DNA from 2 places in the Marinomonas sp. CT5 genome. Region 2 is predicted to be linked to the other one. Evidence: predicted binding sites of a transcription regulator. Region 2 holds the regulator's gene; the other holds the start of a gene.
The links. The regulator LexA, encoded in region 2, represses DNA repair genes until DNA is damaged. The targets are predictions, from matches to a motif close to TACTGTNTANNTANACAGTA.

Region 1 (5,120 bases), 2.2 Mb from region 2:
ACCATAATCACTGATTGGTTAAAGCTGGTCAATGAAAAGAAGAAAGAGCCAAATTTCGGAATATACGATCAAGTAGTGTCAGTTCACTCAACTTTCTTTACTTCAGAAAATTAGATATCTTCTGCTTCTATTAATGTGTTTACTTGTAGGGAAACGGCTTAAATTAATTGAGTCTTAAGAATGGAGTCGTCAGCTTTGGCGATAGCTTACTTTTCTGCGAGATCTAAAATTATCTGTTCGTCCGAGTATTTTTATTAAGACTTAAGCCACGATCTATCTCTTATTGCATCCGCAGGTAATGGATACGGTGGCAATTGATGTACGATGAGTCTCTGCCTCTTGAATGTGCTTAGTTATGTAATTCTCTTCGTTGCAAGTTAGATGGTTTGAGGTTTAAAACATCAAAACCAGAACGCCTAAGACTTGATTAAAGGCACCTGTTTAAAAAATCAGCATCTAATTTCATCACTTACTTAATGTATAGTGCGTGTATAGTTTTTCAATGATGATTAAAGATTACTTTATTTATTCCACGTGCCATGACGTTCTTCTCCAACTAAAAGATAGAATAGTGTTTTGATTAAAGACGCACTTGCGGTGCCAGATGCACCAGAGCCTCTTTGTCTAATATTTTTTTATCGATTTTCAGATAAGCAGTTTGCTCATCTTTAAAAATTTGCATACCTTCCACTCCTTGGATTTCAGCAAGTTGATCCGCCAACTTTGATACATCTTCATCTGTCATATTAGGTAGACTAAACGCCAAACTGCTTAACTGGCGAGGTGCAGGCTGAGCAGCGCAAACTAAAGACCACGCCAAAAACACCACACCGACAACCCAAAAGACACCACCGTTTGTATGGTGTTGGAGCAACCATCCACCACCAACACCACCCAAAAATGATCCCATAAATTGATGGGTAGAAAATACCCCCATCGCGGTTCCACGATAACCTACTGGCGCCAACTTACTAATCAAAGAAGGTAATAAGGCTTCCAATGAGTTAAAACCTACAAAATAGACCCACAACAACGCCCCAAATACCCAAAGATAAGGAGCCCATTGCAAAAAGATCGAGCTTAAACCAAGCAAAATCATCACAGCGATGAGCACGCTTTTGATCTTGCCTTTTGATTCAGCAATGATGACTAATGGTAGCATACCAACGAAAGCAAAACCCATGATCGCCAAGTACAACCAACTATGCTGCGATAACGGTAAATTGAATTGTTGAATCAACTCATTTGGCACAGTCACAAATAAGGCGGTTAAGCTGGCATGCAACAACAAAACGCTTACATTCAAAAAACGCAACTTTGAATCCTTCAACACTAAACCTAAGGCTAAAATGCTGGGTGTCGTATCACGTCGAAATGTATGCTGGACGATATTAGGCACCGCAAAAATGATCAAGCCAATACCGAGTAAAGATAACGCAAAAGATAGATAGAACAGGCCGGACAACCCTATCAAAGCAAAAATCCAAGGCCCCAATACCAAAGACAGCATGAAAGAAGCGCCAATACTCACTCCCACTAGAGCCATGGCTTTAGTACGGTTCTGCTCTCTAGTCACATCACTCAACAACGCCATCAAGGTACTAGCAATGGCTCCTGCGCCCTGAACAGCGCGCCCAACAATTAAGGTATTGATATCGCTCGCATTGGCACAAATTAAGCTACCTACAGCAAACAACAACAAGCCAATGATAATAACGCGCTTACGGCCAATTTTATCTGACCACATCCCCATCGGGATCTGTAAACTCGCTTGGGTTAAACCATAAATACCGATGGCGGTGCCAATCAAAGCTGCATCAGCGCCTATTAACCCATCCGCAGCAACACTGATTACTGGCATAATGAGAAATAAGCCCAACATTCTAAATAAATAAATCAGTGCTAAAGCAAGAACTGAACGACGTTCGAGTAGATCCATAAAGAGGTTTCAACCGCTTAACTTAGGTGGTTAAGAAAAAAGATCGCAATTTTACAAAAAATACCGTTGAAGCTCCATTTCAACTACTGTAAAAATAGACAGTTATTTCATTTACTAGCAGATTTTTTCTGTTGATCGACTTCACATTGGAGACTCATGGATACCATAACCATACGCGGGGCCCGCACTCACAATTTAAAAAATGTGAATTTAGACATCCCAAGAGACAAGCTTGTCGTGATTACAGGCCTATCCGGCTCAGGTAAATCGTCACTTGCTTTTGACACATTGTATGCGGAAGGCCAACGTCGCTATGTAGAATCTCTCTCAACATACGCTAGACAATTTTTATCTATGATGGAAAAGCCGGACATAGATCACATCGAAGGGTTATCGCCTGCTATTTCCATTGAGCAAAAATCCACATCTCACAACCCAAGATCAACAGTGGGTACAATAACAGAAATCTACGATTATCTGCGATTGTTATTTGCTCGAGCAGGACAACCACGTTGCCCAGATCACGGTGAACCATTAGAGGCGCAAACCATATCACAAATGGTCGATAAAGTTATATCGCTACCAGAAGAAACCAAAATGATGCTTCTCGCCCCGATAGTGAAAGATCGCAAAGGCGAACACCTACATACCATTAGCGATTTACTGTCAAAAGGGTTCATTCGGGCACGAATCGATGGCCTTGTCGTCGATTTAGACGATGCACCAGCATTAGAAAAAAACAAAAAACATACCATCGAAGTCGTTATTGATCGCTTTAAAGTCCGCTCGGACCTCCAATTGCGCTTAGCTGAGTCTTTTGACACTTGCCTTGGTTTATCCGACGGCATTGCAAAAGTCATCAACATGGACGATGAAAAAGAAGAGTATATTTTCTCCAGCAAATTCGCCTGTCCAGTCTGCGGATATAGCTTAACGGAATTAGAGCCTCGTCTCTTTTCATTTAACAACCCCAATGGCGCATGTCAAACTTGCGATGGTCTTGGCACACACCAAATGTTTGACCCAGAAAGAATTATTCAAGATGAAACCTTAACGCTTGCTGAGGGCGCAATTCGAGGCTGGGGCAGACGCAGCATCTTTTATTATCAGCAGCTTAGCGCTTTGGCAAAGCACTACGGTTTTGATATTGAATCTAAATATAAAGACATCCCTGATGAATTCAAAAAGCGCATTTTACACGGCTCGGGAAAAGACAAGATAGACTTTGTTTATATTAATGAACGTGGCGATAAAATGACACGCTCTCATGCATTTGAAGGTGTTATACCAAACTTACAACGTCGGTATCATGAAACAGAATCTGATAGTGTTCGCGATGACCTTTCACAATACATAAGCATTCAGCCTTGCCCTGACTGCCATGGATCCCGTCTTAATAGATCGGCTCGTAACGTATTTATTGCTGAACAAACACTGCCAGAGGTGGTGACTTATCCAATTGCCAAATGTCTAGAATACTTTGAAACTCTAGAGCTACCTGGCGCTCGCGGCGAAATCGCTTCAAAGATTCTAAAAGAAATTCGTGATCGTCTAACGTTCCTAGTGAATGTTGGTCTAGATTATTTAACCTTAGACCGTAAAGCAGACTCTCTTTCTGGTGGGGAAGCTCAGCGAATTCGTCTTGCCAGCCAGATTGGCGCGGGCTTAGTGGGCGTCATGTATATTCTTGATGAACCTTCCATTGGATTACATCAACGTGATAACGAAAGATTAATAGCAACACTGACCAGACTAAGAGATCTAGGCAATACCGTCATTGTGGTTGAGCATGACGAAGATGCTATTCGAGTAGCTGATTTTGTTGTCGATATTGGTCCAGGCGCAGGCGTACATGGCGGTCAAATTATTGCTAGCGGAACACCGCAAGACATCATGAATTGCGAAGAATCCATTACTGGACAATTCCTAACTGGCAAACGAAAAATTGACATACCAAGTATTCGCCACCCAGCAAAAGATAAACAGTACCTAAAACTTATCGGTGCTACCGGCAACAATCTAAATACCGTTGACCTTCACATTCCTGTTGGCGTAATGACCTGCATTACAGGCGTATCAGGTTCCGGTAAATCGACATTAATAAATGGCACCCTGTACCCATTAGCCGCAACCGCTCTAAATGGAGCAACCACATTAAAAGCTGCACCGCATGATCGCATTGAAGGCTTAGATTTATTCGACAAATGCGTAGATATTGATCAGAGCCCTATTGGACGAACACCAAGATCAAACCCAGCGACCTATACTGGTATCTTTACCCCAATGAGAGAGCTGTTTTCAGCGACGCAAGAATCACGCTCCCGTGGCTATAAACCAGGACGATTCAGCTTTAACGTAAAAGGTGGCCGCTGTGAGGCCTGTCAAGGTGACGGCGTCATCAAAGTTGAAATGCATTTTTTGCCAGACATCTATGTCCCATGCGATACCTGCAAGGGTAAGCGTTACAATCGTGAAACTCTCGAAATAACTTACAAGGGTAAAAACATTCACGAATGCCTTGAAATGACCATCGAAGATGCACGAGAGTTCTTTGATCCCGTTCCATCAATTGCCCGAAAATTACAAACCCTAATTGATGTGGGTTTAGGCTATATTCGTCTGGGACAAGCAGCCACGACACTCTCAGGTGGCGAAGCTCAGCGGGTTAAGTTAGCAAAAGAACTATCTAAGCGAGACACAGGTACAACACTGTATATTCTTGATGAGCCAACAACAGGCCTGCATTTTTCCGATATCGAACAACTACTCAAGGTTCTTCACAGATTAAGGGATCATGGCAATACTGTGGTCGTTATTGAGCATAACCTTGATGTGATAAAAACGGCGGACTGGATAGTCGATTTAGGGCCCGAAGGGGGTAGTGGAGGAGGTTATATAATTGCCGAAGGTACTCCTGAAGATATCGCAGAATCAAAACAATCCCATACAGGTCGCTTCTTAAAACAAATTTTTAATTGAGTAGATGGTAAAACAACAAAAACACTTTAGAGACGACACCTTCCTAAAGTGTTTTTTTATAACTGAATATCAGATTAATTCTGCACAAAAAAAGCCGAGCTAATATATTAGCTCGGCTTTTTTATAACAAACTGATATTACTCAGCGGCTTCTGTAACTGGACGATCGACCAATTCAACATAAGCCATAGGTGCATTGTCAC
Region 2 (5,120 bases):
ACAAACGCCACAAACCAATACAAACCTCTAAACGTCCAAGAATCACCCCAAGTATTGGCTGCCAGGTTTCAGCGGTCTCCGCGGTCACTCCCATTCCTTCGTTTTGCTTGGTCTTTTTACATTCTTCTTGAATACTTTCAATACTGTTAAATAGTTTTTGATACGTTGTTTGTAGACTGTAAGCAAGCTGACGCAATTCATCTGGAATAAGCCCGAACTCAAACCTATGCTGATTATTCTCTTGATCCAGTCCTAAACCTTGGATGTAAGGCGCCAAACCCTGCTGCGCATACTGGATAAAGTTGACAATATTCTGTATTTGCTGAGGAATCTTAAGTAATAACTGCCCAGTTACACTTACGGCATCAGTAAGTTCCTGCTTTAAATTCACCAAATTTTTTTCTAATTGACGCAACCAAGTAATACTTTGCTGTAAACGAACTTCATGACGAAAATGCCCTATTGCCTTATCTGGAAGGTGATGCCCCTCATCAAAAACATAAATTGTTTCTTTAGGCGGTGTAAGTATTGCCCCTCCACCCAAAGACAAATCAGCCAACACCAAATCATGGTTAGCAACAATCACATCCGCTACTTCGATTTCAGCACGGGCTTTAAAGAATGGGCAAGCTGAATAGTTTGCACAATTACGGTTAGTACATTGCTGATGATCTGTGGTTAAACGACGCCAATCTTGATCACGAACCACCCCGGACCAATTATCTTTATCGCCATCCCACTCCCCTTTTGACAGAGCAACATCCATTTCTTGATATAAAACGGTATTAACATCATCAGAATGCAAGTGTTGTTCAAACAGACCGGCAAACATATCGTCCATAGCTTGCTCTTCAGAACTCAAAAAACTCTCAAGATTGTTCAAACACAAATAACGCCCTCGCCCCTTCGCGAGCGTATATTTAAAGCTCAACTCAGTATGCTCGAGCAGATCCGGCAATTCTTTGTGTAAAATTTGCTCTTGTAGCGCCACCGTAGCGGTTGAAATGATTAATTTGAGGCCACGTGCTTTAGCGATAGGAATTGCTGCAAGACAATAAGACAAGGTTTTTCCTGTCCCCGTACCGGCTTCAATAACAGCAACATGTTTTTCTTCAAGTCGCTCACCTTCCGAGCCTTGTTTAATATTACCTAAAGTACGAGCAATCGCACCAATCATTTGGCGCTGTCCAGCCCTTGGTTTATGGGACTTCGCATCCAAAGAGGCTCGATATGCAAGTTGAATTTGTGTTTTTAGTTCGTCTGAAAGCATTTATATCATTGAGTATAGTTAGGAATGCTGTATATAATAACAGTAACTGTATAAACAACCAGATACCCTATGATTAAATTAACCAAAAGACAATCTGACGTTCTAGAAACCATTCGCGATTTTATTAGTGAAACTGGTTTTCCACCCACTCGAGCAGAAATTGCACGCAGGCTTGGATTTAAATCTCCCAATGCAGCAGAAGAGCACCTTAAAGCCCTTTGTAAAAAAGGCGCTATAGAGATGCTATCTGGCGCCTCTCGTGGCATTCGCCTTATTGATATGGCCTCTAATGATGAATCAAAAGACGACCTAGGTTTACCCGTTATTGGCAAAGTTGCAGCAGGGTACCCTATTTTAGCCCAAGAAAACATTCATTCTCATGTCGGCATACCTGCCAGTATGTTTTCCCCCCATGCTGACTACTTCTTGTCTGTCTCGGGAACCAGCATGAAAGATATTGGCATAATGGAAGGCGATTTACTCGCCGTTCATAAAACCACCACGGTACGGAATGGCCAAATTGTGGTTGCACGAATAGGCGATGAAGTCACAGTGAAACGATTCGAGCAAAAAGGCAGCATCGTCCGTCTAATCCCTGAAAATGAAGAATTTGATGACATTATTGTCAATTTAGAAAGTGAAGACTTTGCCATCGAAGGTTTATCAGTAGGGGTAATTAGACAAGGTATTTGATTAGATTAACCCTTATCAAATATTGTAAAAATTAAAGGCGAAGCATGAGCTTCGCCTTTAATTTAACTTCCTTATACACCTTTCGATCTCACACCCTTAATGTAAAATTTTAGGACGGTAGTCATCAAGATACTCTGATTCGTCTTCAAGAAAGGCTTCATCTGAATATACATAATCAATACCCGCATGAAACATACATTTCGCCATTTCAAAATAACGATCTTTTAAATAAGACCGAGTGTCATCGGAAATTTTAAGCGTTGCCAATGGCACTGTTTCCTCACCATCTTCACTGGCCGGACGCAGCACGATATCGCCGTTATCAAGCTCAACAATTTCTAGGTAGGATTCTTTCATATTCAATACTCTGATGACTCTTCTCTAAAACGTAATACTAATTCGACTAGCTTGGTCAAATAGAAACTCACTGACGCCCCAGCGTCATCTCCACGACCGATTAAATCATCGGCTTGAACCATAGACATTGAAGCGCGACACTCATACTGAACCAAATAAGCCTGGTTCAATAGAAAGCACCAAGAATCCTGCCGAGAAAGCAAATCATCTAACTCACCTAACACTGGCACAGCCATTTGCTTTTTTTCAGATTCAGCCAATAACTTAGCCACTTCCAGAGAGCCAGATAAAGAATAGGCAGCGGAGACTTCTTTCAATAGCCCATTCAACGCACTTCTTAATTGGAAAATAGCCGAACTTTCAAGGCCAACCTTCAGCCATGCTTCATTACAATCCTGACTTTGCTGTATAAAGCGTCTTGCCGTATCCAACTTTTGATTGGTTAGGCTAGCTAAACTGGCACTGGTCATTTCTTTTTACCTTCCTCAATCACCCATTTAGAACCAACATAAAAGGCTTTCCAGCCAGTTGGCTTACCTTCTTCGTTTTCCGTCATAACATATTGCTCTTTTGTTTTACGGCTATAACGAATAATCGTTGGGCGACCTTCGGAATCCTTTACTGGAGCATTCGCAAAGAAGTGATACTTAGAATCTATCTGATCCATATAAGGCAATAATTCTTTGACAAGAGGCGCTCTAGTTTCTCGTTTGCGTGGAAACTGACTCGCCGCTAGGAACAGCCCTGTTGCGCCATCACGAAGAACATAATGATCTTCTACTTTTTGACAAGCTAGATCGGGCATAGGCACAGGGTCCATCTTTGGTGGAGCCGCCTCTCCATTCTTCAGCAACTTACGAGTATTTTTACATTCCTCATTCGTGCAACCAAAGTACTTACCAAAACGCCCTGTTTTTAATTGCATTTCTGAACCACACTTATCACATTCAAGCGTTGGCCCATCGTAACCTTTTATTTTAAAAGTCCCATGTTCGACTTCAAAGCCAGAACAAGATGGATTGTTACCACATACGTGAAGCTTGCGATGCTCATCCATTAAATAACTATCCATGGCTGAACCACAAATTTTACAGCGATGTTTATTAATCAGCGCTTTAGATTCACCTTCTTCATCGTCTACAGCGACAGCTTCATCGCCTCGAACAAGGTTAATCGTTGCTTTACAGCGCTCTTTTGGCGGTAACGCATAGCCCGAACAGGATAAAAAGACCCCCGTACTGGCTGTACGAATCTGCATAGGTCGAGAACAAGTTGGGCATTCAACATCCGTAGGTGTCGGCTCATTCGGCATCATACCGCCATCTGGCGCTTCAGCCTTAGCAAGTACCGAACTAAAATCTTTATAAAAAGCATTCAGCGTTTTAATCCAATCTTTGTGACCTTCAGCAATATCATCCAACTGCTCTTCCATTTGCGCAGTAAAACTAAAGTTCATTAACGAATTAAAACTATCAACCAAACGTTCAGTAACGATATCACCCATTTTTTCAGCATAAAACCGGCGATTTTCAACACGCACATAACCACGATCTTGGATGGTAGAAATGATAGACGCATAAGTAGAAGGACGACCAATTCCACGTTTTTCAAGCTCTTTAACCAAGCTAGCTTCACTAAAACGAGCTATGGGTTTTGTAAAATGTTGCTCAGGAAGTAACTCTTGGAGTGTTAAGTACTCCCCTTTACCCACATCGGGCAACGTATTGTCTTCGCCTTTTTTTGCCACTGTTTGCATGGCCCGAGTGTAACCATCAAAGCGTAAAATTCGACCTTTCGCTTTAAACTCATACTCGCCAGAGGTAACCGTAATCGTGGTAGATGTATACTCAGCAGGTGTCATTTGACATGCCATGAACTGACTACGAATTAAGTCGTACAAACGATGAGCATCTTTTTCCATACCCTGTAAGTCATCTACTCGCACGTTAACATCAGAAGGTCGAATCGCTTCGTGTGCCTCTTGAGCACCTTCCTTACTGCTGTAACGTATCGGTTCTGCTGGCAAGTATGCCTCACCGAAATTCGACAAAATATAGTCTCGTAAGGAATCAACCGCCTCAGCACTTAAATTTGTCGAGTCAGTACGCATGTAGGTGATATAACCACCCTCATACAAGCGCTGAGCCAACATCATGGTTTTCTTAACGCCGTAACCCAAACGCGTACTGGCGGCTTGTTGTAAGGTAGAAGTAATAAAAGGTGCAGATGGTTTACTGCTAGTCGGTTTATCTTCACGACTACTAACTAGATATTTCGCACCTTTTAAGCGATCAACATGCTCATCGGATTGCGATTTATTAACAGGGCGATATTCTTTATCTTGGTATTTTGCGGCTTCAAACTTGATTACGTCTTTTGAAGGCGTTTCAAGCATGGCATCCAATTCCCAGAACTCATCAGGAACAAATGCACGAATTTCTTTTTCTCGCTCAACGATAAGACGCACAGCAACGGATTGGACGCGACCTGCGGACAAACCACGAGCAACCTTAGCCCAAAGCAATGGGGATACCATAAAACCTACAACACGATCCAAGAATCGGCGGGCCTGCTGAGCATTTACACGATCCATATCTAATTCAGAAGGGGTTTCAAATGCGGCTTTAATGGCTTTTTTAGTAATTTCGTTAAACACCACACGCTTATAACGACTATCATCTCCACCTATTGCTTCACGCAAATGCCAAGCAATAGCCTCCCCTTCTCTATCCAAATCGGTCGCGAGATAGATGGTGTCAGCGTTTTTAGCCAAACGTTTTAATTCATCAACAACCTTCTC

Region 1: uvrA (excinuclease ABC subunit UvrA) is a predicted target of LexA. The motif match lies at 2,024-2,043, and genes of this name have one in related genera.

What each region holds. Positions count from the first base shown of each region.
Region 1 covers NZ_CP025572.1:4,448,188-4,453,307, forward strand. Annotated here, with positions in the region: gene C0J08_RS21145 (MFS transporter) at 581-1,939, opposite strand; gene uvrA (excinuclease ABC subunit UvrA) at 2,096-4,918, shown strand; gene rplQ (50S ribosomal protein L17) at 5,056-5,120, opposite strand, start outside.
Region 2 covers NZ_CP025572.1:2,244,644-2,249,763, reverse strand. Annotated here, with positions in the region: gene dinG (ATP-dependent DNA helicase DinG) at 1-1,270, opposite strand, end outside; gene lexA (transcriptional repressor LexA) at 1,340-1,963, shown strand; gene C0J08_RS10485 (hypothetical protein) at 2,060-2,320, opposite strand; gene C0J08_RS10480 (DUF6586 family protein) at 2,323-2,790, opposite strand; gene topA (type I DNA topoisomerase) at 2,787-5,120, opposite strand, start outside.